One region of the Nissabacter archeti genome, then DNA from elsewhere that is predicted to be linked to it. Evidence: predicted binding sites of a transcription regulator. Region 1 holds the regulator's gene; each other region holds the start of a gene.
The links. Region 1 encodes PurR, which represses purine synthesis genes. Its sites were predicted from a motif close to CANGCAAACGTTTGCNTG; they were not measured.
Positions count from the first base shown of each region.

Region 2: the regulator PurR is predicted to act here: its motif matches at 5,918-5,935, upstream of purL (phosphoribosylformylglycinamidine synthase).
Region 3: the regulator PurR is predicted to act here: its motif matches at 4,250-4,267, upstream of JK232_RS12860 (amino acid aminotransferase).
Region 4: the regulator PurR is predicted to act here: its motif matches at 1,769-1,786, upstream of purT (formate-dependent phosphoribosylglycinamide formyltransferase).

Region 1 is NZ_JAERKB010000009.1:112,870-120,894, reverse strand. It holds gene nemA (alkene reductase) at 1-741, shown strand, start outside; gene gloA (lactoylglutathione lyase) at 902-1,309, shown strand; gene rnt (ribonuclease T) at 1,394-2,089, shown strand; gene JK232_RS14320 (Grx4 family monothiol glutaredoxin) at 2,185-2,529, opposite strand; gene JK232_RS14315 (C40 family peptidase) at 2,957-3,748, shown strand; gene cydH (cytochrome bd-I oxidase subunit CydH) at 3,809-3,898, opposite strand; gene purR (HTH-type transcriptional repressor PurR) at 4,226-5,251, shown strand; gene punR (DNA-binding transcriptional activator PunR) at 5,336-6,241, opposite strand; gene punC (purine nucleoside transporter PunC) at 6,370-7,578, shown strand; gene cfa (cyclopropane fatty acyl phospholipid synthase) at 7,926-8,025, shown strand, end outside.
Region 2 is NZ_JAERKB010000012.1:116,058-124,082, reverse strand. It holds gene JK232_RS17175 (MurR/RpiR family transcriptional regulator) at 1-531, opposite strand, end outside; gene murQ (N-acetylmuramic acid 6-phosphate etherase) at 693-1,586, shown strand; gene JK232_RS17165 (PTS transporter subunit EIIC) at 1,606-2,967, shown strand; gene yfhb (phosphatidylglycerophosphatase C) at 2,971-3,609, shown strand; gene tadA (tRNA adenosine(34) deaminase TadA) at 3,774-4,280, shown strand; gene mltF (membrane-bound lytic murein transglycosylase MltF) at 4,293-5,753, opposite strand; gene purL (phosphoribosylformylglycinamidine synthase) at 6,029-8,025, shown strand, end outside.
Region 3 is NZ_JAERKB010000008.1:262,731-270,755, forward strand. It holds gene ldtD (L,D-transpeptidase) at 1-1,484, shown strand, start outside; gene mepK (peptidoglycan L,D-endopeptidase MepK) at 1,667-2,218, shown strand; gene JK232_RS12855 (MBL fold metallo-hydrolase) at 2,276-2,923, shown strand; gene JK232_RS12860 (amino acid aminotransferase) at 2,994-4,184, opposite strand; gene ompF (porin OmpF) at 4,412-5,515, opposite strand; gene asnS (asparagine--tRNA ligase) at 5,817-7,217, opposite strand; gene pncB (nicotinate phosphoribosyltransferase) at 7,444-8,025, opposite strand, start outside.
Region 4 is NZ_JAERKB010000009.1:3,686-11,710, reverse strand. It holds gene JK232_RS13805 (YebG family protein) at 1-33, opposite strand, end outside; gene dbpA (ATP-dependent RNA helicase DbpA) at 145-1,527, opposite strand; gene purT (formate-dependent phosphoribosylglycinamide formyltransferase) at 1,845-3,023, shown strand; gene JK232_RS13790 (YoaH family protein) at 3,075-3,314, opposite strand; gene pabB (aminodeoxychorismate synthase component 1) at 3,482-4,867, shown strand; gene JK232_RS13780 (CoA pyrophosphatase) at 4,864-5,472, shown strand; gene sdaA (L-serine ammonia-lyase) at 5,822-7,186, shown strand; gene JK232_RS13770 (EAL domain-containing protein) at 7,496-8,025, shown strand, end outside.

The DNA.
Region 1 (8,025 bases):
CCGGTCGCCCCGTCGGCCCTGCCGGTGAACACCCGCACCACCCTGCGTGATGAGGCCGGCCAGCCGGTGCGCGTTGACTGCCCGGTGCCGCGCGCACTGGAGACTGACGAGATCCCAGGCATTATCAACGATTTCCGCCAGGCGGCGGCCAATGCGGTTGAAGCCGGTTTCGACTATCTGGAGCTGCACGCCGCTCACGGTTACCTGCTGCATCAGTTCATTTCGCCGGAATCGAACCAGCGTACCGACCAGTATGGCGGCAGCGTGGAAAACCGTATCCGCCTGACGCTGGAAGTGGTCGATGCCGCGGTGGCAGAAGCCGGGGCCGATCGCGTGGGTATCCGTATTTCCCCGCTGGGCACCGTCAGCGGGCTGGGGAACGGGGAGAATGAAATTGAAGACGCGCTGTACCTGATCGAGCAGCTGAATACGCGTAAGCTGGCCTATCTGCATATCTCTGAGCCGGACTGGGTCGGCGGTGCCTCTTACACTGAGACGTTCCGTGACGCGGTGCGCGCCCGTTATCAGGGGGTCATTATCGGGGCCGGTGGCTATACGCAGGAGAAAGCGGAGACGCTGATCGCCAAAGGGTATATTGACGCCGTGGCCTTTGGCCGTGACTACATCGCCAACCCGGATCTGGCTGAACGCTTCCGTCAGGGCGCGGCCCTGAATGCCCAGCGTACCGAGCTGTTCTACGGCGGCGGTGCGGAAGGCTATACCGATTACCCGACGCTGTAAGCGGCCCCTGCCACGCAGGCGCTGTTTTTGCATCACATTGAATTTATTCGCCTGCGGAGGCTATACTTAACTGTTTTTACCTTAATGGTACGGCAATCCCGGCGCGGTTTCAGCGCCGCAAACCGGGCTGCCGTGCCCTAACTTGTTATCAGAGGACAATATGCGCTTACTCCATACCATGCTTCGCGTCGGTGACCTGCAACGCTCCATCGACTTCTACACCAAGGTATTAGGCATGCGTCTGCTGCGTTCCAGTGAAAATACCGAATACAAATACTCCCTGGCGTTTGTGGGTTACACCGACGAGAGCGAAGGCGCGGTGATTGAGCTGACGTACAACTGGGGCGTAGAGAGCTATGAGATGGGCACCGCGTACGGCCATATCGCGCTGGGCGTGGATGACGTGGCCGCAACCTGCGACCAGATCCGCAACGCAGGCGGTAACGTCACGCGTGAGGCCGGCCCGGTAAAAGGCGGCACTACCGTGATCGCCTTTGTTGAAGATCCAGACGGTTACAAAATTGAACTGATCGAAAACAGCCACGCCGGCCACGGCCTGGGCAACTGATTTTCCCCTGACGGGTGCGGCTCCGCACCCGTTTCTCCCCTTCCGGACGTTCCCCGCCTGCATCCGCTGCAAAAATTTGCCATAATGCGCGCTGAATTCGGACAAGATAAGAAACTGATGGCTGATAAAAGTGATCTCAACGCCCTGAGTGGCCGCTTCCGCGGGTTTTACCCCGTCGTTATTGATGTTGAAACCGCCGGTTTCAGCGCCCGCACCGACGCCCTGCTGGAGATTGCCGCGGTAACCCTGCGTATGGACAGCGACGGCTGGCTGATGCGTGATGAAACCCTGCACTTCCATGTTGAGCCGTTTGAGGGGGCACTGCTGCAACCTGAAGCGCTGGCGTTCAACGGCATTGACCCGCATAACCCGCTGCGGGGGGCCGTCAGTGAATATGATGCGCTGCACGCGATTTTCAAAGCGGTGCGCAAAGGCATGAAAGAGCAGAACTGTAACCGGGCGATTATTGTGGCGCACAACGCCACCTTTGATCACAGCTTCCTGATGGCTGCTGCCGAACGCGCCGGGCTGAAGCGCAACCCGTTCCACCCGTTTGCCACCTTTGACACCGCGGCGCTGAGCGGGCTGGTGCTGGGGCAGACGGTGCTGGCCAAAGCCTGTATCACCGCCGGCATTGAGTTTGACAGCACCCAGGCGCACTCCGCGATTTATGACACCGAACAGACGGCGCTGCTGTTCTGCGAGCTGGTCAACCGCTGGAAACGGCTGGGCGGCTGGCCGCTGGCCACGCCGGAAGAGGCACCGGAGGCGGATGCCTGAGGGCCTGCCCTTCCGGCAACTTGCTTTTACCCATAAAAAAGGCGGCCCTGAGGCCGCCTTTTTTTACCTGACAGGCGGTTGCCCGCCCGGCCCGGTTACTGCTGATCTTCCTGAGACTTGTGCTTTTCAGCCGTCTCTTTGATCAGCTGCTGCAATTCACCACGCTGGTACATCTCCAGAATGATGTCACAGCCGCCTACCAGCTCGCCGTCTACCCACAGCTGCGGGAACGTCGGCCAGTTGGCATATTTCGGCAGCTCTGCGCGGATGTCCGGGTTTTGCAGGATGTCCACGTAGGCAAAACGCTCGCCGCAGGCTGACAGCGCCTGTACCGCCTGAGCGGAGAAGCCGCAGCTCGGCAGCTTCGGTGAGCCTTTCATGTAGAGCAGGATCGGGTTTTCAGTGATCTGGGCCTGAATTTTATCAATCGTCGTCGTCATTGTCTTGCTTCCTCACGCCATAAGCTGGCTGTTATGCGTCACGTCAAATCGGCACTGGGTCTATTGTAACGATGGCAGCTATGGGATAAAAACGCCATTTTTTACAGGGTTTTTCCCCTAACCCGGCCAACGCGCGGGGGCGTGGCTGCCCGTAATCAATAAACATTCATTGAGAATAACATTTTTAAGCGGGGCTTTTCACCTGTAAAACCGGGCCGTTCCGCGGGCACTTTTGCACGCTAACCCGTTGAGCAGAGAATAAAATAGCAGCAAACGGCACTGTTTTTTCATTTGTGAAAAAAGCTATTAACGTTTTCTGACAATATGAATTAGAATCGATGCGTTTCGTGCTTTTTTGTACGGCAGGTTTCAGGAATACTGAGCCTCCTTTGACGTTCTTTCCGGGGCCACTTTTGGTAGCGTTACTATGCGTTTAATCGTCACGCTTTTTGTCCTGTTGTTGACACAACTGTTTATGAATCTGGCACATGCGTCGCCGCACGCCCGTGTTTCTGCTGAACAGCGTAAAAGCCATGTCAGCGAAGCCAAAACGGATGAGCGCAAAAAGCGAAAGCCGGTGAAAACCAGTGCCAAAAAGAAAAGCACCGGGACGGAAAAGTCACGGGTGGTTAACGTCACCACCAAAAGCGGCAAAAGCCGTAAAACGGCCTCGACCCGGCTGGTCAAGGTCACCCCGCCAAAGAAAGGGTACAAAAAAGGGTATGGCCGCCACCGCACCAAAGGCGCGGACGCGCAGGAACTGGCCCAGCTCAGCAAACCGCTGACCCTCAGCCCGGCGCATAAAAAACGCTACCAGCATGCCAAGCAGACTGCGATGGCCAAGCTGATGAACCAGGTCGGCAAGCCTTACCGCTGGGGCGGTACCTCACCCAATACCGGGTTTGATTGCAGCGGCCTGGTCTATTACGCCTATAAAGACGTCATGAAAATCCGTATGCCGCGCACCGCCAATGAGATGTACCACCTGCGCGATGCTGCACCGGTCAAACGTGGTGAGCTGGAAACCGGCGATCTGGTGTTCTTCCGCATCAATAACCGCGGTGCCGCTGACCATGTGGGGGTTTACCTCGGCAACGGCAAGTTTATCCAGTCACCGCGTACCGGTGAGGATATCCGCATCAGTTTCCTGGACAATGATTACTGGCAGGATCATTACGTCGGCGCCCGCCGGGTGATGACGCCAAAAACCATCCGCTGAGTAAAGCGCACCCGTAAAAAACGCCGGATCTCCGGCGTTTTTTTATCAGCCCGGCCAGCCTCAGTGCAGGATGGCGGTAAAGCTGAAGAGTAAAATCACTGTCAGCGCGCCCACAGTGGTCAAAAGCGACATTTTCAAATCACTGTCCATTATTCTCTCCTTGGTGAACCACAAGAAAACCACACACTTAGTGTGCCGACCCTATTCTCACACTATTTAAAGAAATTCCTAAACACTTTCGGGGTGTACGGCACAATTTTCCTCTTTCCCTTTTCACCATAATGAGTGAAAATTCGCGGTTTACGCACTGCGTACCCGGCCGGCTGCGATGCCCCACCGCTTAGTTCAGCGAAGATGACCGCTCCTTCCCCCCAGAATCCACTGCAATTCTTTCAGCGGGCAGGAGAATAAACGCAGGCAAACGATTAACATAATAGTTACGTGCTGTAACACGTACTATCAGGAGTCATTCTTTCCATGGCAACGATTAAAGATGTCGCCAGACGTGCCGGCGTATCCACGACTACCGTGTCACACGTCATTAATAAAACACGTTTTGTCGCTGAAGAGACTAAGGCGGCAGTCTGGGCTGCCATTAAGGAATTACACTATTCGCCGAGCGCCGTCGCGCGCAGCCTGAAGGTCAACCATACAAAATCGATTGGCCTGCTGGCGACCTCCAGCGAAGCGCCCTACTTCGCTGAAGTGATTGAGGCGGTAGAGAACAGCTGCTACAGCAAAGGCTATACGCTTATCCTGTGTAATTCCCATAACAACCTCGACAAACAACAGGCTTACCTGGCGATGCTGGCGCAAAAGCGTGTCGATGGGCTGCTGGTGATGTGCTCTGAATACCCCGACCAGCTGATCGGCATGCTGGAAGAGTACCGCAACATCCCGATGGTGGTGATGGACTGGGGCTCGGCGCGCAGCGATTTTACCGACTCGATTATTGATAACGCCTTTGAGGGCGGTTATCTGGCCGGGCGTTACCTGATTGAACGCGGCCACCGCGACATCGGCATTATCCCCGGCCAGTTGTCGCGCAATACCGGCGGCGGGCGGCATCAGGGCTTCCTGAAGGCGATGGAAGAGGCCAATATTCCGGTACGCGAAGAGTGGGTGGTTCAGGGCGATTTTGAGCCGGAATCAGGTTATAAGGCGATGCACCAGATCCTGACCCAGAAACAGCGCCCGACGGCGGTGTTCTGCGGCGGCGACATCATGGCGATGGGCGCGATTTGCGCCGCCGATGAGCTGGGCCTGCGTGTGCCGCAGGACGTCTCCGTGATCGGTTATGACAACGTGCGCAACGCGCGTTACTTCTCCCCGGCGCTGACCACCATCCACCAGCCCAAAGAGCGCCTGGGCGAGAACGCCTTTGCCATGCTGCTGGATCGCATCACCAGCAAGCGTGAAGACCCGCAGACCATTGAAGTCCACCCGAAACTGGTCGAACGCCGTTCCGTGGCAGACGGCCCGTACCGCGATTACCGCCGGTAATCCGTGAGCCGGGGGCATCCAGCCCGCCCCCGGCGTTTACCCGCGCCACCTTTTACCCGCCCAGCTTTTTACCCGCGCTGCGTTTCATCCACGTAACCACTCGCGGTTCAGCGTGTCACTCTCCCCCAGATAATCCAGCAACCATACCAACGCCGGTGACGATTTCTCCTGCGCCCAGGTCAGGCAACAGGCGCTGTCCGGGAATGGCTGGTGCAGCGTCAGCACGGTAAGGTCACCGCGGTCAATCAGCGGTTGCGCCATGTGCGCCGGGATCATGCCGACACATAACCCGGCCAGCAGGCAATCCAGCGCGCTGGTCCAGTCCGGCACCACCAGCCGCCGCTGGTTGTCGAGCGTCCAGGTATCGCGTTTCGGCAGGCTGCGCGAGGTGTCTTCCTGGCACAGTGCCGGATAGGGCCGCAGCTGATCGTCCGTCAGCGGCCCCGCCTGCTGCGCCAGCGGATGCCCCCGGCTGACCACACAGTGCCACGGCATAAACCCCATATCGCGGAAACGGTAACCGCCGCCCACCGGCACGGCACGCGTGGCCCCGATGGCGGCATCCACCCGCCCGTCGGCCAGGGCATCCCACACGCCATTAAACACTTCGGGTGAGATCAGCAGTTCCATGTCAGGGAATTCCCGGTAAAAATCCAGCACCAACTGCCGGGTACGGTCGGCCCGGACAATCCGGTCCACGGCAATGCTGAGCTGGCCGCGCCAGCCGTTCGCCACCTGCTGGCACTGGCGGCGTGTAGCCTGCATTTTTTTGATAAGCAGCCGCGCCTCCTGCACAAACACCCGCCCGGCTTCGGTAATCACCACATCCCGGTGGCGGCGCTCAAACAGCTCAACCGCCAGCCACTGCTCGAGCTGGCGCACCGTATAACTGACAGCAGAAGGCACGCGGTGCAGCTCCTGCGCGGCCGCACTGAAACTGCCGGTACGTGCCACGGCATCAATCACTTCCAGAGAGTATTCAGACCACATATCCTGCCTTCAATTTTTTTCACAGCATGGTGCAAATTTTACCGTTTCACAACCCACTGACGCTACCGTAGAGTGCGCGACGATATAGGATTTATGTATTGCCTCTGAATAAAATATTGAGATTACTTATGACTCGTTCCCCCTTTTTCCTGCTCTATCTTGCTGTCCTGAGTATGCTGGGCTTTTTGGCCACGGACATGTACCTGCCCGCCTTTGCGCTGATGCAGGAAGATCTCGCGCTCTCCCCCAATGCCATCAGTGCCAGCCTGAGCCTGTTTCTGGCCGGCTTCGCCTGCGCCCAGCTGATCTGGGGCCCGCTCTCTGACCGCATCGGCCGTAAACCGGTGCTGGTGCTGGGCCTGCTGCTGTTTGCGGCCGGGTGCGCCGGCATGATGTGGGTAACGAACGCCCACCAGCTCTGGCTGATGCGCTTTGTGCAGGCCATCGGCGTCTGTTCTGCCGCCGTGAGCTGGCAGGCACTGGTGGTGGATCGTTACTCCCCCCAGCAGAGCAAAAAAGTCTTTGCCACGATTATGCCGCTGGTGGCGCTCTCCCCGGCCCTTGCCCCGCTGCTGGGGGCGTGGCTGCTGAACCATTTCGGCTGGCGCAGTATTTTCCTCGCCCTGCTGGCGATAACGCTGCTGCTGCTGATCCCTACATTACGGCTGAAAGCGGCCGCCCCCGCGGCCGGTGCGGCCAACGCACCGAAAACCAGCCTGTGGACGCTGCTTAACTCCCGCGTGTTCAGCGGCAATGTGCTGATGTATGCCGCCTGCTCCGCCGGTTTTTTCGCCTGGCTGACCGGGTCGCCGTTCATCCTGCATGCGATGGGTTACAGCCCGGATGATATCGGCCTGAGCTATGTGCCGCAGACCTTTGCGTTCCTGCTGGGCGGGTTCGGCTGCCGGATGGTGGTCAGCCGCCGTGACGGCAAGTTCCTGGTGCCGTGGCTGCTGGCCGGGTATGGCCTGAGCATTGTGGCGCTGTTCTTGCTGGCGTTGCTGGCGCAACCGGGCCTGGCGGCGTTGCTGGTGCCTTTTTGTGTGATGGCTTTGGCAAATGGCGCGCTTTATCCCATAATTGTGGCTAATGCCTTGCTGCCTTTCCCGCACAGTACCGGTAAGGCCGCCGCCTTACAGAACGCGCTGCAACTCGGATTATGCTTTGTGGCCAGCCTGGCAGTGTCGGCGTTTATCAGCCGGCCGCTGATGGCGACGGTGACGGTAATGTTAATGACAGTGGGGTTAGCGGCCCTGGGCTTTTTCTTGCAACGTGGGGTGGCCTCACAGCGACACCTGCCGTCCGCCCGTCGTGAAAACAGTAACCAGGCGGCATAATTACCTTAGTTAATAATAACTTAAATAATATTAAGCCCGGAAGCGATTTGCGGTTGAGTATCGTTTCCGGCGCGCTTATACTCGGTTTCAACCCATAAAAATAACGCTTTTACAAAACTTTTATTACAGCATGTTTGGTGCGCGCGGAAAGCGCCCGCTTTATCAAGGATGACATCTCCGTCGCCTGCTCTCGGGCTCTGTTGGCGATCCGGGGTTCTTCCTGCATTTTCCTCTGTTCATAGTCGGATATCAGATACGGCGGGTAACCGCGGATTCTCGTATACGCCTGCAAATTGCCGCTGCTTTTCCTTGCAGGTATAAGTCAGAAGAAAGGTGATGGAGAAGCTATGAGTTCATCGTGTATAGAAGATCTAAGCATCCAGGATAATCAGTGGTACCGCATTGCCCATGAGATGCTCAGCATGGCCGATATCGAAATCAACGGCT
Region 2 (8,025 bases), on a different contig from region 1:
CAATGCCTGGGCGGTCGCCAGTTGCACATGGGTGTCAGATTCTGCACTGGCCAGCACCCCAATCTTCAGCAGTTTATAGGCCAGATCTTTCGCCGCCAGCCCCGATGCGCCGATGCCCACCAGTAACACCCGTCGCGCCGCAGCCAGCATGTTCAAGGCCTGCTGGAGCCGCTCCTCGCTGTTGATGTCCAGCGTGGCGCGTAAAGCCGCCTGCTTTTCTGCCAGTAATTTCTCGCCCACAATTTTCAGGCTGTCCGTGCTGAGGATCTGGTTATGCACCGTCACCGCCGCCTGATCCCCGGCGGAGGCCAGGCTTTCGCTCAGGGCCAGCTTCAGTGCCGGAAAACCCCGGTAACCGAGCTTCTGGGCAAATTTCACCACGCTCGACTGGCTAACCCCGGCCTGCTGCGCCAGTTGTTGGGAGCTGAGATGACGGGCGCTTTCCGTGTGTGACAATAGAAAATCAGCCAGTTTGCGGTCATTCTGCGCCAGCGAATGATAAATCTGACGAATACGTAAAAAGCTGCTCATAAATTCATTCCTGCAAAGGGGCAACAGAAGCACGGGCAAGCGCGCCGCCGATCACGGTTTTGATCGCCTGACAAATAAAGTAGCAAATTCTGCTCGTGTTAAAGAATAAAATATTCAATGATAATTTATCTTTCATGAATTAAATATTCAAAGGCAACGTTATGAACCTAGGCTCACTGATTTCTGAAACCCGTAACCCCGACACCCTGCGGCTGGATGAGATGACCACGCTGGAGATGGTCACCGCCTTCAATCGTGAAGACCACAAAGTGCCGGACGCCATTGCCCAGGTGCTGCCGCAGGTGGCGGAGGCGGTTGATCTGGCCGCAGCGGCGCTGCGTGCCGGGGGGCGCATTATCTATCTCGGTGCCGGCACCAGCGGGCGGCTGGGCGTGCTGGATGCGTCAGAGTGCCCGCCCACGTTTGGTGTGGATCATGGGGTGGTGGTGGGGCTTATCGCCGGGGGCCCGGGCGCATTGCTGAAAGCCGTGGAGGGCGCGGAAGACAGCCTGACGCTGGGCGCAGAGGATCTTCAGGCCATCGCGCTGGCCCCGCATGATCTGGTGGTGGGGCTGGCGGCGTCGGGCCGTACCCCGTATGTGATCGGCGCATTGCGCCATGCACGCGAAGCCGGTTGCGCCACGGTCGCGATCTCCTGTAACCCGGACTCGCCCATTGCCCATGAGGCGCAGGTGGCCATCAGCCCGGTGGTGGGCCCGGAGGCACTGACCGGGTCAACCCGGCTCAAGTCCGGCACGGCACAAAAGCTGGTGCTGAATATGATCTCCACCGGCGCCATGGTCAAAACCGGCAAGGTTTACCAGAACCTGATGGTGGACGTGAAAGCCACCAACGAAAAGCTGGTGGATCGCGCCTGCCGCATTGTGGTGGAGGCCACCGGTGCTGCACGTCACGAGGCGGAACAGGCGTTGCAGCAGACCGGTTTTGAGGTGAAGCCGGCCATCCTGATGATCCTGGCTGAGGTCAGCGCGGACGAAGCCTGCCGGCGGCTGGCACACCATAACGGCTATTTGCGCGCGGCGATCGCGGGCTGACACCAGATGAGGTGGAAAAATGGACAAAACCACAGCCTTAGCGACCGAACTCCTGGCGGGTATCGGCGGCGAAGCGAACATCAGCAAGCTGGAAAACTGCATGACGCGGGTGCGCGTTGAAGTCAAAGATGAACAGCAACTGATGCTGGCCGAGCTGCGCAACCTGGACGGGATAAAGGGTTACATCAAGCAGGGTGAACAGCATCAGTTCATCGTTGGCCCCGGCGCGGCGGCCAAAGTGGTGGATTGTATGCGCAGCCTGCTGTCAGAAAGGCCGGCCACCGCGCAGGATGAGATAGCACGCAACAAGGCTGCCGCGAAAGCCAGATACGCGGCACCGATGAGTGAGGCGCTGAAAAAACTGGCGGCGGTGTTTATCCCGCTGATCCCGGCGTTTATCGCCTCCGGCCTGATTACCGGCATCATCAACCTGCTGAAACGGCCGGACATTGCCGGTGAGTTTGCGGTGCATTACCCGAATGTGCTGGGGTTACTGGGCATTTTCGGCAGTGCGGTGTTCGCCATCATGAATATCCTGGTGGGGGTGAACGCGGCGCGGGTCTTTGGCGGCTCGCTGGCGATGGGCGGGGTGATGGCCGGGATTTTAACCAGCCCGGCCCTGGCGCAAATTGTGCTGTTTGGCGAGCCGTTGCAACCAGGGCGCGGCGGGGTGATTGCCGTATTGCTGGTGGTGGCGCTGATGTGCTGGGTGGAACGCCGGTTACGCGCCTGGCTGCCGGAATCGGTGGAACTGATAGTCAATCCGCTGCTGACCACGTTGATCACCGCAAGCTTGGCTATCCTTATAGTGCAGCCGCTGGGCGGATATATCTCTGATGCCATTGTACTGGGCGTGAATGTGGCGCTGGAGCAGGGCGGGCTGCTGGTCGGTGCGCTGTTGTCCGGCTTTTTCCTGCCGCTGGTGCTCTCCGGGTTGCATCAGGGGCTGGTGCCGATCCATGTGGAGATGGTACAGGCGCACGGTAACAATCCCCTGTTGCCGATTCTGGCGATGGCCGGTGTCGGGCAGGTGGGGGCCGCCCTCGCGGTATTGTTGAGGACACGCAACGCGCGGCTGAAGAAAGTGATTAAAGGCGCGCTGCCGGTGGGCATCCTGGGTATTGGCGAGCCGCTGATTTTTGGTGTGACCCTGCCGCTGGGCAAACCGTTTCTGGGTGCGTGCCTGGGCGGGGCAGTGGGCGGTGCCTTGATAAGTTACTGGAAAGTGGCTACGGTCATTACTTTCGGCATCTCAGGATTGCCGCTGGCCCTGACCATTATTGCCGGTAAAGTGATGTTTTATCTGATGGGTTGTTTGATCACGGTACTGGCAGGATTTATTTTCACCTGGATATTAGGATTCACCGATCCTGAGGAGTAACTTTTGAGCGCGGAACAAGCCCGGCGGGTAGTGTTTTTTGATTTGGATGGAACGCTGCATCAGCAGGACATGTTCGGCAGTTTTTTACGTTTCCTGCTGTGGCGGATGCCGCAAAATCTGGTGCTGGTGGTGCCGTTGTTACCGGTGATTGGGCTTGGCCTGCTGATCGGCGGCCGGGCGACCCGCTGGCCGATGAGCCTGCTGCTGTGGGCCATCACCTTTGGCCACAGCGAGGCGCACCTGCGCGACCTGGAATTGCGTTTTGTCACCTGGTTCCGCAGCATTGTGACCGCTTTCCCGGTGGTACAGATGCGCCTGAACGAGTATCTCGACAAGCACAATGCCGAAGTCTGGCTGATTACCGGATCGCCGCAACGGCTGGTGGAGCAGGTTTACAGCGGCTCCGAATTCCTGCCGCGTGTGCGGCTGGTCGGCAGCCGGATGGCGCGCCGTAATGGGGGCTGGGTATTGCCGTTGCGCTGCCTCGGGATGCAGAAAGTGGTGGAGCTTGAACAGCGCCTGGGCACCCCGCTGAAACTCTACAGCGGGTACAGTGACAGCAAGCAGGATAACCCGCTGCTGTTTTTCTGTGAGCACCGTTTCCGCGTCAGCAAAGAAGGGGAGCTGCAACAGCTCGAGTAACGGCAGCACGCCGGCGTGGCAAACCGGCAGCCAGGGACTCTCAGGGCGGAATTTCCGCCCTTTTTTATTGCGTGCGCCACAGAGCCGGGCCGGGGCCGATAGATAAGCTAGAATGCGATCGTCTGCCGTGTATAATGCGCGCGGCAAATGAATGAGAGGTCAAGGTGACGCAGGATATTAACCATGAATTTTGGATGCGGCACGCATTGACGCTGGCGCAACGCGCGCAGGATGAAGGGGAAGTGCCGGTCGGTGCCGTGCTGGTGCTGGATAACCAGCCGATTGGCGAGGGTTGGAACCGGCCGATTGGCCGCCACGATCCTACCGCCCATGCGGAGATCATGGCCCTGCGCCAGGGCGGGCAGGTGATGCAGAATTACCGCCTGCTGGAGGCCACGCTGTATGTCACCCTGGAGCCGTGTGTGATGTGCGCCGGGGCGATGGTGCACAGCCGGATCGGGCGGCTGGTGTACGGCGCAGACGATCGTAAAACCGGGGCGGCCGGCTCATTGCTGGATGTGTTGCGCCACCCCGGCATGAACCATCAGGTGGCGATTGAATCCGGCGTGCTGGCTGACGCCTGTTCAGCGATGCTGAGTGACTTCTTCCGCCTGCGCCGCGCGCAGCAGAAAGCACTGAAACAGGCCGCCAAAGCCGCAGGCGGCCACTGAGTCTCCCTGCGGTTAAGGGGCCAGCGCCACGGCGGCCGGCACGGCCGGGTACGCTGTCGCATATTCCGCATCAAGGGCCGCCTGTTGGGCGGCTTTTTTCTCGCGCTCTTCCAGATAGCCGACCAGGCTGGCCTGATAGCGGCGGATATTCTCCACGTAGTTGTACGCTTCCTGGCCGCGCGCGTAGCCGTAGGTGGTCTGCGTGTAATAGCGGCGCTGGCTCAGCATCGGCAACCGCTGTTTTACATCCACCCAGCTGTCCGGGTTACCCTGCTGCGCTTTGGTGAGTTTGCGCGCATCCAGCATATGGCCGTAGCCCATATTGTACGCCGCCAGCGCAAACCAGATGCGCTCATCCGGCGGGATGGTGTCCGGCACTTTCGCCATCAGCCGCTCAAGGTAGAGCGCGCCGCCCTGAATGCTCTGCTCGGAGTCCAGCCGGTCATCCACGCCCAGCCCGGCGGCGGTGGCGCGGGTCAGCATCATCAGGCCGCGCACCCCGGTGGGGGAGGTGGCGGTGGGGTCCCAGTGCGACTCCTGATAGGCGATCACCGCCAGTAACCGCCAGTCAATCTGGCGCGCATACTTCTCAAACAGCGGTTTCAGGCTGGGCAGGGTGCTGTCAATGGCGGCCAGGAACGTCCGCGTATCCACATAATCAAAGCTGCCGACATGGCCGAGGTATTTCTCCTCCAGCCGCGCCAGCGAGCCGTCTTCCATCATCTGGCTGAAAAAATCGAGCATCGCCGCATAGAGGCTGTCATTGCCGCCGCGCGGGAAATACCAGGTGACCGGTTCCTCTTCGGTGATATCAAACGCCACCGCCAGCCGTGGGTGGATGCGTTGCAGCAACCCGATGGTTACCGAGTCGCCGATGCTGTATGCCAGTTTACCGTCCGCGACCTGTTCCAGCAGCTCGCGGGTGGAGAGATCGCTGGAGGATTCCCACGCCAGATCCGGGTGCTTGCCCTCTTTCAGCTGCTTCAGGGTGCTGATATAGGCCGAGCCGGAGGCCACCGCCAGCCGCCCTTTCAGCGCGTCGATATTTTTCGGCCGTACGCTGCCCTGCCGGTAAACCAGCTGCTGCGACACAGAGTAGTAAGCGGGGCCGGCGCGGAAGCGGGCGAGCCGCTCGGTGTTATAAATCAAGCCGGCGGCGATCAGATCGGCCCGCTGGTCGTCCAGATCATCAAACAGTTCATCGATGCTGCGGCGCGGCGTCACCACCAGTTTCACCCCCAGGTAGGCAGCGAAACGCTGGGCCAGTTCGTAGTCCAGCCCACCGGCCCCGGTCTGGGAGGTGTAATAGGTCAGCGGCGAATTAAGCGTGCTGATGCGCAGTTCGCCACGCGACAGGATGCGGTCAAGCGGGTCGTTCTGGTTGCTGTGCCAGGGTATGGCGGGCCAAAGGGCCAGCGCCAGCAGCAGGGCGACCGCACCGACCAAAAGGTAATTTAATTGTATGCGCTTCAAATAGTTGTCTCGTCGCGGCGCGTGTTGATTGCGTGTGTAAAATGTTGCCAAAATAGAGCTGAAATCACTGTGCCGGGGCATTTTGCTCAACAAAAAGTCAGCGTGCAACTTTATTGGCATCCTATGCCAAAAGGCAGGGCGGTGCAGTTAATCGCAACAATCGCTACGCAAACGGTTTCGTATGCGGGTGGGATTCTCTATAATGGCCGGCGTTTTCCCCCTGTTGCGCCCAATGAAGCCCTTTTGCCTGCGGCTTCGAAGACGAGAGAACTGAAATGATGGAAATACTGCGTGGTTCGCCCGCTTTGTCGGCTTTTCGTATTAACAAACTGTTATCCCGTTGCCAGGAAGCCCGCCTGCCGGTCGATGCGGTTTACGCTGAATATGTACACTTCGCCGACGTCTCTGCGCCGCTCAGCGCTGACGAACAGACCAAGCTGCAACGCCTGCTGAAATATGGCCCCTCTCTCGCCGAACATGCGCCGCAAGGCCGCCTGCTGCTGGTGACCCCACGCCCTGGTACGATTTCCCCCTGGTCTTCCAAAGCCACCGACATCGCCCACAACTGCGGCCTTATGCAGGTCACGCGCCTGGAGCGCGGCCTGGCCTTCTATATTGAAGCGCCCACGCTGACGGACGATCAGTGGCAGGCACTGGCCGCGTTGCTGCATGACCGCATGATGGAAACCGTGTTTACCGAACTGGAGCAGGCCCAGGCACTGTTTGCGCACCATCAGCCCGCCCCGGTTCAGCATGTGGATGTGCTGGGTGAAGGGCGCGGCGCGCTGGAGCAGGCAAACCTCCGCCTTGGGCTGGCGCTGGCGCAGGATGAGATCGACTACCTGCAACAGGCCTTTACCACGCTCGGGCGCAACCCGACCGATATCGAGCTGTACATGTTTGCCCAGGCAAACTCCGAGCACTGCCGCCATAAAATTTTCAACGCCGACTGGGTGATTGATGGCGAAACGCAGCCGAAATCGCTGTTCAAAATGATCAAAAACACCTTTGAGAAAACCCCGGATCACGTGCTGTCTGCTTATAAAGACAATGCCGCGGTGATGGAAGGCTCGAAGGTAGGGCGCTTCTTTGCTGACGCAGAGGACGGGCGCTATGACTACCATCAGGAAGAGGCGCACATCCTGATGAAAGTGGAAACCCACAACCACCCGACCGCCATCTCCCCGTGGCCGGGCGCGGCCACCGGCTCCGGCGGTGAAATCCGTGACGAGGGTGCCACCGGGCGCGGCGCGAAACCCAAAGCCGGGTTGGTGGGCTTCTCGGTCTCCAACCTGCGCATTCCCGGCTTCGAACAGCCCTGGGAAGAGGATTTCGGCAAGCCGGAGCGCATCGTCACTGCGCTGGAGATCATGACCGATGGCCCGCTGGGCGGCGCGGCATTCAATAACGAATTCGGCCGCCCGGCGCTGCTGGGCTACTTCCGTACCTATGAAGAACAGGTCAACAGCCATAACGGCGTGGAGCTGCGCGGCTACCACAAGCCGATCATGCTGGCGGGCGGCATCGGTAACATCCGTGCCGACCATGTGCAGAAGGGCGAGATCACCGTCGGTGCCAAACTGATTGTGCTCGGCGGCCCGGCCATGAATATCGGCCTTGGCGGCGGCGCAGCCTCATCAATGGCCTCCGGCCAGTCTGATGCCGATCTCGATTTCGCATCAGTACAGCGTGACAACCCGGAGATGGAGCGCCGTTGCCAGGAGGTGATTGACCGCTGCTGGCAGCTGGGCGAAGCGAACCCGATCCTGTTTATCCATGACGTCGGCGCAGGCGGCCTCTCGAATGCCATGCCGGAGCTGGTCAGTGACGGCGGCCGCGGCGGCCGTTTTGAACTGCGTGACATCCTGAATGACGAGCCGGGCATGAGCCCGCTGGAAGTCTGGTGTAATGAGTCGCAGGAGCGCTATGTACTGGCGGTTGACCCGGCCCAGCTGGCGCAGTTTGACGCCATCTGCCGCCGTGAACGTGCACCCTATGCGGTGATTGGCGAAGCGACGGAGGAGCGCCACCTGACGCTGAATGACCGCCATTTCGACAACCAGCCGATCGACATGCCGCTGGATGTGCTGCTGGGCAAAACGCCGAAGATGCTGCGTGATGTGACGCGCCAGCAGGCGGCCGGTGCGCCGTTGCAGCGTGAGGGCATCACGCTGGCGGACGCCGTGAAGCGCGTACTGCACCTGCCGGCGGTGGCGGAAAAAACCTTCCTGATCACCATTGGCGACCGCACCGTGACCGGCATGGTCGCGCG
Region 3 (8,025 bases), on a different contig from region 1:
CTGATGCCATGCTCGGTTACTTGCAGTTTGTGTCGGGCGTCAGTGCCAACGGCAGCAACTGGCTCTACAGCAGCACGCCGTACAAAATGTCATTGCCGGCAGCCACGGTGATCAACCAATGGCAGGTGGCGCTCGCCCATCAGGCGCAGAACCCGGCCAGCCTGCAACACTACCTGGCTTCATTGGCACCGCAGCACCCGCAATATGCACGTATGCACCAGGCGCTGAAAGACATGCTGGCTGACAGCCGCCCCTGGCCGCAACTGGTTAACGGCCCGAGCCTGCGGCCGGGCCAGCTGAGCGATGATATTCCGGCATTGCGGGAAATTCTGGCCCGGTCCGGCATGATGAATGCCGATGCCCCGGCCACGGCTGACCCGGATCCTATCCCGGCGGAACAAATCGCTGCCAGTAAGCCGTCTGCGGAAGATGATCTGTTCGTTGATGAGACTTCCGCGCATGAGGACAGCCCACCGGCGACCGTCAGCCCGGCGGCCGCACCGGTGAACGATGTGCCGCCTACGCCGCAAAGCCCACCGGCCGCCACGCCGGATACCGCCACCGAAGTCCAGGATAACCAGTACACGCCGGATCTGGTGGAGGGCGTCAAGCGCTTCCAGAAATGGCAAGGGCTGGCCGAAGATGGGGTCATTGGGAAACGCACGCGCGAATGGCTGAACGTGTCGCCCCATACCCGCGCGACGCTGCTGGCGCTGAACATCCAGCGGCTGCGCATTCTGCCGGCGAACGTGAACACCGGCATTATGGTCAACATCCCTAACTATTCGCTGGTGTACTACCGCGACGGGAGCGAAGTGCTGTCGTCACGGGTGATTGTCGGCCGCCCGAGCCGCAAAACCCCGCTGATGAGCAGTGCGCTGAATAATGTGGTGGTCAACCCGCCCTGGAATGTGCCGACCACGCTTATTCGCCAGGATATTATTCCCAAGGCGATGCATGACGCCAGTTACCTGCAAACCCACGGCTATACGGTGCTGAGCGGGTGGAGTAATGATGCGGAAGTGATCGACCCGTCGATGATTGACTGGAGTATGGTATCGCCGCAAAACTTCCCGTACCGGCTGCGCCAGGCACCGGGCGCCACCAACTCGCTGGGGCGTTATAAATTTAATATGCCGAGTTCCGATGCGATTTACCTGCATGACACGCCGAACCATGCGCTGTTCCAGAAAGATATTCGCGCGTTAAGTTCCGGTTGTGTGCGGGTTAATAAAGCATCGGTATTGGCTGGCATGTTATTACAGGATGCCGGCTGGAATGACGCACGGGTTAATTCGACGCTGGAAGCCGGGAATACGACCTATGTGCCGATCCGTCACCATATTCCGGTACAGCTTTATTATCTGACGGCCTGGGTTGCCGATGACGGCAAGCCACAATTTCGTACAGATATTTACAATTACGATAATACAGTGCGATCCGGCGCACAAATCCTGCCTCAGGCTGAACGCCTGCTGCAATAAATGCAGCAATTCCACTGAATTAACGGTCTGATCAATAGGTTGATTTTTGTCCGCCCCGGCCGGGGCGGCAAGTCAGCCTGTTTTAGCGTGGGTTGACTCGCTCCTCAATGGCAGTTATGGTTCGGGACAGCACAAATAATGTGCTTATTTTTTGACTCTCTTGCCGGGTAATCAGACAGTTCATGGATCAAATCGATAAACAACGCCGAAAGTGGCTGGCGCTCGGTGGCGCCGCTATGGGGATCGCACTGCTTCCAGGGCAGGCGTTCGCAACGCTCTCAACTCCTCGTCCCCGCGTATTAACGCTGAATAATCTGCATACCGGGGAATCTCTCAAAGCCGAGTTCTTTGACGGGAAGTCTTACAACAAGGATGAGTTGTCCAGGCTGAATCATTTGTTCCGCGATTTTCGCGCAAATAAAATGAAAACCATTGATACCGCACTGTTCGATCAGCTTTATCGCCTGCAGGTATTATTGGGAAATAACAAACCCATTCAGTTAATCTCCGGCTATCGTTCTGTTGCCACCAATGATGATTTACGTAAACACAGCAGCGGGGTGGCTAAACACAGCTACCATACGCTGGGCCGTGCTATGGATTTTCATATTGAAGGCGTGCAACTGAGTAATATCCGTAAGGCGGCATTAAAAATGCGTGCCGGTGGTGTAGGATATTACCCACGAAGCAACTTTGTGCATATTGATACCGGCCCGGTACGCCACTGGTCTTAAGTATCCGTATGCGTTTTAACCGGTGCGGGAGGCGTCCTGCACCGGCCATGGAGCCTTATGAATATTCTTACCATTCCTGTCACAGCGTTTGCGCAAAACTGTTCTTTGATCTGGTGTAATGCCACCCATGACGCGGCGATTGTCGATCCGGGCGGTGACGCTGAAACCATTATCGCCCAGGTAGCGGCAAAAAATGTCCATGTCACCCAGATCCTGCTGACCCACGGCCACCTCGACCATGTCGGGGCCGCGGCAGAGCTGGCGCAGCATTACGGCGTGCCGCTGGTGGGGCCGCACCCGGAAGACCGCTTCTGGCTGGAGGCGCTGCCGGCGCAGAGTCAGATGTTCGGGCTGGCGGAGTGTGCGCCGCTGACGCCGGACCGCTGGCTGGACGAAGGGGAAAGCGTGACCGTGGGCAATATGCAGCTGGATGTGCTGCATTGCCCCGGCCATACGCCGGGACACATTGTGTTTGTGAACCGGGCGGCGAAAATGCTGGTATCCGGGGATGTGATCTTCAAAGGCGGAGTAGGGCGGACGGACTTCCCGCGCGGTGACCATCAGGCGTTGATCCACGCCATCCGCACCAAATTGCTGCCGTTGGGAGATGACGTCACTTTCCTGCCGGGGCATGGGCCACGCTCCACGCTGGGCCATGAACGCCTGACCAACCCCTTCCTGCAGGATGAACCGCCCGTGTGGTAATGCCTGCTGAGCGGGCACAGGCCGCCATAAAAAAAGCCAGCCTCGCGGCTGGCTTTTTTGTGCCTGGGGTTCAGAGCACCGCGACAATCGCCTCACACAGCGGCGCCATGTTATCCGGCGTCATACCGGCAACGTTGACACGGCCGGAGTTCACGGCGTACACGCCAAACTCGTCACGCAGGCGCAGCACCTGATCTTTGGTCAGGCCGCTGAACGAGAACATCCCGTTCTGTTTGATGATAAAGCTGAAATCTTGCTGTGCGCCTTTCTCCTGCAGGGTATGCACAAACAACTGGCGCATACGCTGGATGCGCTGGCGCATGTCAGTCAGCTCCTGTTCCCAGAGGGCGCGCAGGGCGTCGTTGCCGAGAATGGTCGCGACCACGGCCGCACCGTGCGCCGGTGGGTTAGAGTAGTTGGCACGCACCGTAGCTTTGATCTGGCTGAACGCCCGGTCAGCATTCTCTGCATCCGCGGCGACCAGTGTACAGGCACCGACGCGCTCGTTATACAGGCCAAAGTTTTTCGAGTAGGAGCTGGCCACGATCAGTTCAGCATGTTGGGCCGCAAAAATCCGCAGGCCCTGGGCATCCTCTTCCAGCCCGTTGGCAAAGCCCTGATAGGCAAAGTCAAACAGCGGCAGCCAGCCTTTGGCGCGGGAGAGGTCAGCCAGTTGTTGCCACTGCGCCGGCGTCGGGTCGATTCCGGTCGGGTTATGGCAGCAGCCGTGGAACAGCACCACATCACCGGCCTGCGCCGCCTCAAGGCTTGCCAGCATACCCTCAAAATTCAGCGTATGGTTTTCTGCGTCGTAGTAATCGTAATTCACCACCTCCAGCCCGGCAGAGCCAAACACATTATTATGGTTTGGCCAGGTCGGGTTGCTGATCCAGACCCGTTTCACGGTGGTCTGGGTGGCCAGGAAGTCAGCCGCCACACGCAGGGCGCCGGTGCCGCCCGGTGTCTGGGCGGTGCGGGCGCGGCGGTCAGCGATGATGGCGCTGTCGCGGCCGAACAGCAGAGCCTGGGTGCACTCAGCAAAGGCCGGAATGCCGTCAATGCTCAGGTAGTTTTTGGTCGTCTCATTGTCCAGCAAATAGTGCTCGGCCTTTTTCACACTGGTCAGCACCGGGGTTTGGCCGGTTTCATCTTTATAGACGCCGATCCCGAGGTTGATTTTGGTCAGACGGTCATCAGCACGAAACAGATCGCCCAGTCCCAGAATCGGGTCGGCCGGGGCAGCGGTGATTTTCTCAAACATGTCAGAAATATCCATGGCTTGGTGATAAGCGGGCAGAAGCTTCAGGTTAACGCCATGTTTCTGCTTTGCCAACCGTTTGCGGCAAAAAGTACGTGATTTGTGAAGGTGGTTCGACAAGTACCGGAAGGGCGGGAAAGCAACAGGACAGGCTGAAAAAAGCAAAAAGAAAAGGCAGGGCCAATGCCCTGCCTTTCAGCATACCTGACCGGGGTCAGGCAGCAAGTCGATTAGAACTGGTAAACCAGACCCAGTGCAACGATGTCGTCGTTGTTGAGACCCAGTGCGTTATCGTCATCCAGTTGGTTGATACGGTAGTCAACGTAGGTGGACATGTTTTTGTTGAAGTAGTAGGTCGCGCCCACATCGAAGTATTTGATCAGGTCAACGTCGCCGATGCCTTCGATGTCTTTACCTTTGGACTGAACGTACGCCAGGGACGGACGCAGACCGAAGTCGAACTGGTACTGAGCAACCAATTCAAAGTTTTGCGCTTTCTGAGCGAAGCCGCTGACATCCACTTCGTTGCCCGCAGGGGTGGTTACCGTACCGGAAACTGGGGTGGCGTTACGGGTTTCACCGTACATGGCTGCCAGGTAGATGTTGTTGGCATCATATTTCAGCGCAGTTGCCCAGCTCTGAGCTTTGTCACCGCTACCCAGCACGCCAGCTGCGTTTTGCTCGTTGGTACGGTCAGATTCGCCGTATGCACCCACGATGCCTACACCGATTTCGCTGGTGTAAGAGGTAGACAGTGCCCAGCCGTCACCGTTAGCACGACGGATGTCGTCTTCACGTTCGTTTTTGCCCTGGTACTGTACAGCGAAGTCCCAGCCGTCAACCAGGCCGAAGAAGTTCTGGTTACGGTAGGTGGCCACACCGGTAGAACGGCCGCTCAGGAAGCCATCGGAGTAGCTGGAGTCACCGCCGAATTCCGGCAGCATGTCGGTCCAGGCAATGGCGTCGTAGATCACGCCATAGTTACGGCCGTAGTCGAAGGAGCCGTAGTCACCGAATTTCAGACCAGCGAAGCCCAGACGGGTTCTGTTACCGTCTTGCGCGTCGGAACCTTCGGAGTTGTTCGCCTGAACGTTGTATTCCCACTGGCCGAAACCGGTCAGTTGGTCAGTAATCTGGGTTTCACCTTTGAAGCCGAAACGAACGTAGGTGTTGTCACCATCAGAACCTTCGTCATCGGAGAAATAATGCAGACCTACGGCTTTACCGTACAGATCCAGCTTGTTGCCATCTTTGTTGTAGATTTCGGCGGCGTTTGCTGCACCAGCAGCCAACAGAGCCGGGATAACCACTGCAAGAATGTTGCGCTTCATCATTATATTACCCTCATTGGTGTTATTCGGACACCTTGCCACTGCCGCCAATAATTCAGGGAACTATTGTTGAGAGTATGGTGTCTTCCTGTGTCTGCACGCAGTGTTCCATTCGCGATGCGGTTAATCTACCGCGAAAATGCTACCAAAGGCCTAATGAGGTTTCAGAAGGAAACTAATTATTACAAAATGTAAAAATTAGGGAACTTTGTGACCGGGATCTAAATTTAAAAAAATGTAAAAGGCCAGCATTGCTGGCCTCTGATTTGTAACAAAATTGTCTTAATTGTACAGTTTCTGACAATCAGAAGCTGGCGTTGCGTGGGGTACGCGGGAAGGGGATAACATCACGCACGTTCTGTACGCCGGTGACATAGGCGATTAAACGCTCAAAACCAAGACCGAAACCGGAGTGCGGCACGGTGCCGTAACGGCGCAGATCGCGGTACCACCAGTAGTCTTCTTTATTCAGGCCCATCGCTTCCAGACGCTGATCCAGCACGTCCAGGCGTTCTTCACGCTGGGAACCGCCGATAATTTCACCGATGCCCGGTGCCAGCACGTCCATGGCTGCTACGGTTTTGCCGTCTTCATTCATGCGCATATAGAACGCTTTGATGTCTTTCGGGTAGTTTTTCACCACCACCGGCGCTTTGAAGTGTTTCTCGGCCAGATAACGCTCATGCTCAGAGGAGAGGTCAATGCCCCAGCTCACGGCGTTTTCAAACGTCTGGCCGGAGTTGATCAGAATCTCAATCGCATCGGTGTAATCCACCTGGGCGAAATCAGAGCTGACAAAACGCTCAAGGCGGGAAATCGCGTCTTTGTCCACACGCTCTGCAAAGAACGCCAGGTCATCAGCACGCTCGTCCAACACGGCCTGAAACACATATTTCAGCATTTTTTCAGCCAGACCTGCTACGTCATCCAGGTTCGCAAAGGCGACTTCCGGCTCAATCATCCAGAATTCTGCCAGGTGGCGGCTGGTGTTGGAGTTTTCCGCACGGAACGTCGGGCCAAAGGTATAAACCTTGGACAGGGCACAGGCGTAGGTTTCGCCGTTCAATTGGCCGGAAACGGTCAAAAATGCCTCTTTCCCGAAGAAATCCTCACTGAAATCAACCCGGCCCTGATCGTCACGCGGCAGGTTTTCCAGATCCAGCGTTGAAACGCGGAACATCTCACCGGCACCCTCTGTATCGGACGCGGTGATAAGCGGCGTGGACACCCAGAAATAGCCATTTTCATGGAAGAAGCGGTGGATCGCCTGCGCCAGGGTGTGGCGCACACGGGCAACGGCACCAATCAGGTTGGTACGCGGGCGCAGGTGCGCCACTTCCCGCAGGTATTCGATGCTGTGGCGTTTGGCCGCCATCGGGTAGGTGTCCGGATCGTCCACCCAGCCCACCACGTTCACTGCCGTGGCCTGCAATTCAAAGCTCTGGCCTTCACCCGGTGACGCCACCACGGTGCCGGTGATTTCCACAGAGCACCCTGTCGTCAGGCGCAGCACATCAGCCTGGTAATTGGACAGAGAATTATTTACGACGGCCTGTAATGGATTAAAGCAGGAGCCGTCATAAACGGCGAGGAAGGAGATGCCGGCTTTAGAATCTCTCCGGGTACGCACCCAACCGCGTACGGTGACTTCACTGTCAACCGCAGCACGGCCTTGCAGTACGTCGACTACAGGCACAACGCTCATAGATTTCTCTCTTTAATAAAGGTTAATTCAGAATTGCGGAACCCGCGCACAGGCGGGTTTTGCTATGTTACTTACCGCGTCGCAGGACACAAGCAGAAATCACGGGCGCAGCGCAACATTTCTCAGGGATGTCAGAGGAATTCATACGCATAATGAATAGGGCAGGAGAGGTATATAAAGGAGGAAAATTGCACCGGCCGGAAAACCGGTGCAAAGCGGGCAGCCCTTAACTGGCTTTTTGTACCCGCGGCAGATCGAACGCTTTACGCAGCGCCGTGACAAATGCCGGGTCTTCACAAATGGTTTTACCGGGGCTGTCAGAGAGCTTCGCCACCGGCTTGCCATTGCACTCCACCAGCTTGATAACGATATTCAGCGGTTTGACGCCGGGGAGATCGCAGGTCAGCCGGGTGCCGATGCCGAACACCAGATTGATGCGGCGGTCGAAATGGCGGTAGAGCGCCAGTGCCTTGTCCAGATCCAAGTTATCGGAGAAGACCAGCGTTTTGCTCATCGGGTCAATGCCCAGCTTCTCATAATGGGCGATCGCTTTTTCGCCCCATTCCAGCGGGTCGCCGGAGTCGTGGCGCAGGCCCTGATAACGGCCGGCAAAGTCCGGCCCGAAATCACGCAGGAAGGCATCCATCGTGATGCAGTCCGTCAGGGCGATACCCAACTGGGCCGGGTACTCATCCAGCCACGCCTGCAGGGCGGCACGCTGGCTGTTGGCCAGCACCGGGGAGATCTGCTGGTGCGCCTGGAACCATTCGTGGGCCTGGGTGCCGACCGGTGCCAGATCGAGGCGGCG
Region 4 (8,025 bases), 110 kb from region 1:
TCGCACCACGACATATTTTACTTCTACCGTCATGAGTGATAATCCTCTTATGGCACACTACTGTATGAATATACAGTTTAAGTAAATCGGGGCGCGGAGGCAAGCCCTTTTACACATTCCGGAACCTGCCTCGCAAAAGAAAAACTACTTCAATAATCGGGCTTTACAGCTTTTACCTTTGATTTTACCTTGCTGCAACTGCGACAACGCCCGGCGGGCGCTGGCACGGCGGATGGCGACATAGGCATGGACCGGGAACATGTCAATTTTGCCCACCTCGGCCGCCGTCAGCCCGGCATCGCCGGTCAGCGCACCCAGGATGTCACCGGGACGGATTTTCGCCTTGCGGCCGCCGTCGATGCAGAGGGTAGCCATCTCCGGCTCAAGCGCGACCGGCGGGGTGGCAAGCAGTTTTTCAGCCGGTTGCCAGGTGGTACGGATGGCGAGGTAATCCTCCAGCGCGTGCACGCGCACCATCTCCTGCGGCGTACAGAAGCTCACGGCCAGGCCGCTCATCCCGGCGCGGCCGGTACGGCCGATGCGGTGAACATGCACTTCCGGGTCAAAGGAGAGCTCATAGTTGACGACCAGTTCGAGGTCTTTGATGTCCAGCCCGCGTGCGGCGACATCTGTCGCCACCAGCACCCGGCAACTGCGGTTGGCGAAGCGCACCAGCACCTGATCGCGGTCACGCTGCTCCAGGTCGCCATGCAGCGCCAGCGCGCTGATGTTCTCGTCAGCCAGCGCCTCGTAGACTTCCTGGCAGTCGCGTTTGGTGTTGCAGAACACCACGCAGGAGGTCGGCTGGTAGTGGCGCAGGGTGCCGGTCAGCAGGCGCAGCCGTTTTTCACGGGTGGTTTCCACAAAGATCTGCTCAATGGTGGTCTGTTCCGCTTCTGCCGCGATCTCCACATCCAGCGGCTCCTGTTGCACGCGGGCGCTGATGCGGGCGATGCCTTCCGGGTACGTGGCGGAGAACAGCAGTGTCTGGCGGCGCGGCGGGGTGTAACGGATCACTTCATCGATGTCATCGCTGAAGCCCATGTCCAGCATACGGTCGGCTTCATCCAGCACCAGGATGCGCAGGGCGTCCAGTGACAGCGTCTGTTTGCGCAGGTGCTCCTGGATGCGCCCCGGCGTGCCGACCACGATATGCGGCGGGTGCACCAGGGAGTCGAGCTGCGGGCCGATAGGCTGGCCGCCGCATAAGGTCAGGATTTTGATGTTCTGGGTAAAACGTGCCAGCCGGCGCAGCTCTTTACTGACCTGATCCGCCAGCTCACGCGTCGGGCATAACACCAGCGCCTGCGTGACATACTGCCCCGGCACAATTTTGTCCAGCAGGCCAATGCCGAATGCGGCGGTTTTGCCGCTGCCGGTCTGGGCTTTGGCGCGCACGTCGCGGCCGCTGAGGATCGCCGGCAGTGACGCCGCCTGCACCGGGGTCATGGTGGCGTAACCGAGTTCCGCCAGATTGGCGAGTTGCTCCGCCGGCAGCGGCAGGGAAGAAAATGAAAGTGTGCTCAAGACAGTAACTCTTATGGTGATCAGAAAAGGAGGCGGGAGTGTGCTGCTATACAGTCAGTTCCAGCAAACGCCCATCATAACAGAGCCGGCGCCCTGCGTGTTAATAGTGGCTTAACCGGGCGGAAAAAGCCGCATCCGGGCGGTTTTTTATCCATAACCTGCCTGTTCTGTGGCCTGCCTGCGCAGCCGGGCCGCACGCGGCAGCCCCCCTCTTCCGGGCAATAACCGGCACAGCCGTGACCACGCAAACGTTTTCGTTTATACTGCGCGCGATTTTCTCCGGTCTTGTCAGTTAACCCTGTAAATGAAGGTAAGTTATGTTGATCCTTGGAACTGCCCTGCGTCCTTCCGCCACCCGTGTCATGCTGCTGGGTTCCGGTGAACTCGGTAAAGAAGTGGCCATCGAATGCCAGCGTCTCGGCCTGGAAGTGATTGCCGTTGATCGCTATGCCGATGCCCCGGCAATGCATGTTGCCCACCGCAGCCATGTGATCAACATGCTGGACGGCGACGCCCTGCGGGCCGTGATTGAGCAGGAGCGCCCCGATTTTATCGTGCCGGAAATTGAGGCTATCGCCACCAGCATGTTGGTTGAGCTGGAGCAGCAGGGCCACAATGTGGTGCCGTGTGCCGAGGCGACCCGCCTCACCATGAACCGTGAAGGCATCCGCCGCCTGGCCGCCGAAACCCTGGGGTTGCCGACGTCAACCTACCAGTTTGCTGACAGCGAGAGCGCTTTCCGCCAGGCGGTGAGCGACATCGGCCTGCCCTGCATCATCAAGCCGGTGATGAGCTCCTCCGGCAAAGGCCAGAGCCTGATCCGCCATGAGGATGAGTGCCAGTCAGCCTGGGACTATGCCCAACAAGGCGGGCGCGCCGGGGGCGGCCGGGTGATTGTGGAGGGGCTGGTCCGCTTTGATTTTGAGATTACGCTGCTGACCATCAGCGCGGTGGACGGTATCCATTTCTGTGACCCGATTGGTCACCGTCAGGAGGACGGGGATTACCGGGAATCCTGGCAGCCGCAGCAGATGAGCGCCCTGGCGCTGCAACGCGCGCAGGAGATTGCCAAAAAAGTGGTGACGGCACTGGGCGGCCACGGCCTGTTTGGCGTGGAGCTGTTTGTCTGTGGGGATGAGGTGATCTTCAGCGAAGTGTCGCCGCGCCCGCACGATACCGGCATGGTGACACTGATCTCGCAGGACCTGTCAGAGTTTGCGCTGCATGTGCGCGCCTTCCTCGGCCTGCCGGTAGGGGAAATCCGCCAGTTCGGGCCGTCGGCTTCCGCCGTGATCCTGCCGTCGCTCACCAGCAGTGATGTGCGTTTCAGCGGTGTCGGCCAGGCACTGACCGGCCACAACCAGTTGCGCCTGTTCGGCAAGCCGGAGATCGCCGGGTCGCGCCGGCTGGGTGTGGCGCTGGCTACCGGTGACACCGTGGAGCAGGCCGTCGCACGGGCCGTCGGGGCGGCGGCAGCGGTCAAGGTCAGCGGCTGAGGCCAAAAAAAACGGGCGCCGCGGCGCCCGTTTCCCCAGAATGCCCACCGGTCAATAACCGTGGTCATCCTCTTCATCTTCGTCCTGGTCGTCTTGCGCGTCCTGTTCCGCGTCATCCTCTTCGTCATCAAAACGTACCGCGACCTGCCCGCCCTGATGGGATTCCCGGATCTCCTGCGCGACCACAGCAATGGCCTGGCCGCTGCTCATCCCCTCTTCCATCAGCTGATGGATGCGTTCCGCAGCCTGTTGCTGCTCCTGATGTGAAAGTGCCGGCATACCCGCTTGCATGGTTCGTCTCCTCTGTTGACCGGCACAGTATACGCGCCGATGGCCCAATGGCCTACTCTCATGCCGTGCGCTGCCCGCCGCGCCGGGACGATGCCGCCCTTTTTCACCCGGTGCGGTTCTGTGGTAGGCTGGGCGACTGTTTTTGACTGCCCGGCCGGCCCGACACCATGTACGCAACCCATACCCTGACTTACACCCCCGATGCGCTGCTGACGCGCTTTGCCCCGCTTTCCGGTTCCCCGTGGGCAATGCTGCTGCACTCCGGCCGGGCGGATCACCTGCATAACCGGTTCGATATTCTGGTGGCTGACCCGCGCATCACGCTGGTGACCCACGGCGAAGAGACGACGATTGCCGGGGCCGGGGGCGAACAGCGCCGCACAGACGATCCTTTCCAACTGGTGGCGGAGGCGATGGACTCGCTGGGGCTGACGGCCGCGCCGGAGGCGGATCTGCCGTTTCTGGGCGGTGCGCTGGGGCTGTTCGGCTACGATCTCGGCCGCCGGGTGGAATCGCTGCCCAGCCTGGCCGCGCAGGATATCGCCGCGCCGGACATGGCAGTCGGCATTTATGACTGGGCCTTGATCGCTGACCACCATCAGCAGCGGCTGACGCTGGTCTGCCACGGGGATGCGGCAGCCCGGCTGGCCTGGCTGGACGTTCAGCAGGCGCGCCCGGCCCCGGCCGATGATTTCCGGCTGACCGGGGAGTGGCAGGCGAACCTGAGCCGCGAGGCGTATGGTGAACGCTTCCGGCAGGTGCAGGATTATCTGCGCAGCGGCGACTGCTACCAGATTAACCTGACCCAGCGCTTTACCGCCCCCTATCAGGGCAGTGAGTGGCAGGCATTTACCCGCCTCAATGCCAGTAACCGCGCCCCGTTCTCTGCCTTTTTGCGGCTGCCTGGCCAGGCGGTGCTGAGTGTGTCGCCGGAGCGCTTCCTGTGGCTGGCGGACAACCAGATCCAGACCCGGCCGATCAAAGGCACCCTGCCGCGGCTCGCCGATCCGGCCGCCGATGCCGCCCAGGCGGCGCGGCTGGCTGCCTCAGAGAAAGACCGGGCTGAGAACCTGATGATTGTTGATCTGCTGCGCAATGACATCGGCCGGGTGGCGGAACCGGGCAGCGTGCGGGTGCCGCAACTGTTTGCGGTGGAGCCGTTCCCGGCGGTGCACCATCTGGTGAGCACCATCACCGCCCGGCTGCCGGCAGGCTGCCACGCCGCCGACCTGCTGCGCGCCTGTTTCCCCGGCGGGTCCATCACCGGCGCGCCCAAAATACGGGCTATGCAGATTATTGAGGAGCTGGAACCGCAACGGCGCAACGTCTATTGCGGCAGCATCGGTTACCTCAGCCTGTGCGGCACGATGGACACCAATATCACCATCCGCACCCTGCTGGCTGAGGCGGGCCGCCTGCACTGCTGGGCAGGCGGCGGCATTGTGGCCGACAGCGATGAGCAGGCGGAATACCAGGAGACGTTTGACAAAGTGGCGCGCATTCTGCCGCAGTTGCGCCCGGCCGCTGAACCGCAGGAGGTTACCGCCGGATGAGCGACTATACGCTGGACGAGTTTATTACCCGCTTTACGCTGCAACAGCCCGCCCCGCCCAAGCCGCTGCGCGATGTGCGGCAGGCCGCGGTGCTGCTGCCGGTGGTCTGCCACCCGGAGCCGACGCTGCTGCTGACCCGGCGCGCCGATACCCTGCGCAAACATGCCGGCCAGGTGGCGTTTCCCGGCGGCTCCGCCGACCCGGATGATGCCTCCCTGATTGCCACCGCGCTGCGCGAGGCGCATGAAGAGGTCGGTATTCCCCCCGCCTCGGTACGGGTGCTGGGCATGCTGGGGCCGGTGGAGAGTTCCACCGGTTTTCAGGTTACGCCGGTGGTGGGGCTTATCCCGCCGGATACCCTGCTGGTGCCGAATGCAGAGGAGGTGGCGGACATCTTTGAGATGCCGTTGCAGGAGGCGCTGCGGCTGTCGCGCTATACGCCGCTGGAGATTGAGCGCCGCGGCATCCGCCACCGCATCTACCTGAGCTGGTATCAGCATCAGTTTGTCTGGGGCATGACCGCCGGGATTATCCGTGAGCTGTCACGCCATGTGGCCCGCCCGGAGGAGAGCGCCAGCATGAATCCCTCCCTGACTGCCGGTTAACCGCCATATCGTCCTTTTGATCCGCCTTTTTTGTGCGCACTTTTACTGAGCCACTGTCAGGAAGGCGATCTTTATCACCTTATTTATGGTAATATTCTGTATATTAGCCCCCTGCCATGATTTGCTACTGAAAAAGCCCCTGTTTTTTGTATGACAAACTAATAACGGCCATCGCTGCCCGGTTTTATGCAGCGTGTCGGGGCAGGAGGTTTCTCCACCCGGTAAGCCTTGCCATTAGGTAATCTCATGCGAAAAGGGGCCGCAGGCCAGGCAGCCTCACTACACTTAATAAGCAGGTCCCTGGTTGTTTTTAAGGCAACCGCCCCGTTTCCCCTGAAGGAGTTTCAGCGTGATCAGCGTTTTCGACATGTTTAAGATCGGCATTGGCCCGTCGAGTTCCCACACCGTGGGGCCGATGAAAGCGGGCAAACAGTTTGTTGACGACCTCGTCAGCCGCGATCTTCTGCCTGCCGTGACCCGTATTGCCGTGGATGTTTACGGCTCCCTCTCCCTGACCGGGAAAGGCCACCATACGGACATCGCCATTATTCTCGGCCTGGCCGGTAACCTGCCGGACAGCGTGGATATCGACGGCATCCCGGCCTTTATCCGTGATGTGGAGGCGCGCCAGCGTCTGCTGCTGGCCAACGGCCGCCACGAGGTTGATTTCCCGCGTGACACCGGCATGGTGTTCCGTCAGGACAATCTGCCGCTGCATGAAAACGGGATGCAGATCCACGCTTTCGCCGGGGATACGCCGATCTACAGCAAAACCTACTACTCGATCGGCGGCGGGTTTATTGTTGATGCAGAACATTTTGGCCAGGTGGATCAGCAGGCGGTGGCCGTGCCCTACCCGTTCAGCCATGCCAGCGATCTGCTGGCCCACTGCCATCAGACCGGGCTGTCGCTCTCCGGCCTGGTGATGCAGAACGAACTGGCGCTGCACGGCAAAGAGGAGATTGAGCGCTACTTCAGCCAGATCTGGCAGACCATGCGCGCCTGTATCGACCGCGGGCTGAATACCGAAGGCGTGCTGCCCGGCCCGCTGCGGGTGCCGCGCCGGGCGTCGGCGCTGCGCCGGATGCTGGTCTCGTCGGACAAACTCTCCAGTGACCCGATGAACGTGATTGACTGGGTGAATATGTTCGCGCTGGCGGTGAATGAAGAGAACGCCGCCGGTGGCCGGGTGGTGACCGCCCCGACCAACGGCGCCTGCGGTATCGTGCCTGCGGTGCTGGCCTACTACGATCACTTTATTGAGCCGGTGACGCCGGAGATTTACATTCGCTACTTCATGGCCTCCGGCGTGATTGGCGCGCTGTATAAAATGAACGCCTCCATTTCCGGTGCGGAAGTCGGCTGCCAGGGTGAAGTCGGTGTGGCCTGTTCTATGGCCGCAGCCGGGCTGGCGGAGCTGCTGGGCGGCAGCCCGGAGCAGGTGTGCGTCGCGGCGGAAATCGGTATGGAACACAATCTGGGGCTGACCTGTGACCCGGTCGGCGGCCAGGTGCAGGTGCCGTGCATTGAGCGCAATGCCATCGCCTCGGTGAAAGCGATCAACGCCGCCCGGATGGCGCTGCGCCGTACCAGTGCGCCGCGCGTGTCACTGGATAAAGTGATCGAAACCATGTACGAAACCGGTAAAGACATGAACGCCAAATACCGGGAAACTTCCCGCGGTGGCCTGGCCATCAAAGTGCAGTGCGACTAATCTTTCCACCGGGCAGCCGCTGAGGCTGCCCGGACACCTTCCCCGCCCCCTCCCCATTTTGCCCAATTCTTTCTGTGATTTTCTGGCTGGTCTGCGGAATTTGTATCACTATTATTCATGCTTCAGGCAGGCAATCCAAAAATAAGCCCTTTATTCTCCGCCTGTTCTTTGCGTCCGGCCTGTCAGCGGCGCTTTTTTCTGTCCTCGGTGTGAGGCCAGGTGTTATCAGGGAGTGGCCACCGATCCGCCCCGTGTGCAGCACGCCTGCGCCGGCAGCGGATTGCCTGCCGTTTTTCATCAAGGAACCCTATGCTGACACCTGATCATGCCAGTGCCAGATACCGCCTTTACCGCTGGGGCCTGTCCGCCGGTATCGGCCTGCTGACATTGCTGCTTATCCTCGGGCTGCGCGTTTATGAGGAGAGCCGGCGCATCGCCGCCACCCAGCAGGCGCTGGTCGCCCATACGGCGCAACAACTGGACATGCTTATCTGGCCGGTGGATCGGGCGCCGCTCGGCTATGACGCCTTTTACGGTATGGAATGCCCGCAAATCCAGCTGAAGCTGTTAAAGCAGGCGGCTGACCTCCAGACCCTGCGCTCGATTGTGCTGGTGCGCGACGGGGTATTGATCTGTTCCAGCCTGGTGGGCACGCTGGACCTGCCTTTCAGCAGCGTGTTGCCGGAATTGCCCGCCCACCAGAAGCTGCTGGCACTGCGCGCCTCCGTTGGCCTTAACCGCGGCGAGCCACTGATGCTGATGTGGAAACCCTTTGGCCCGGACGATAACAGCGGCCAGATCTACACGTTCAATATCCGCCTGCTGGCGCAATTCCTGCT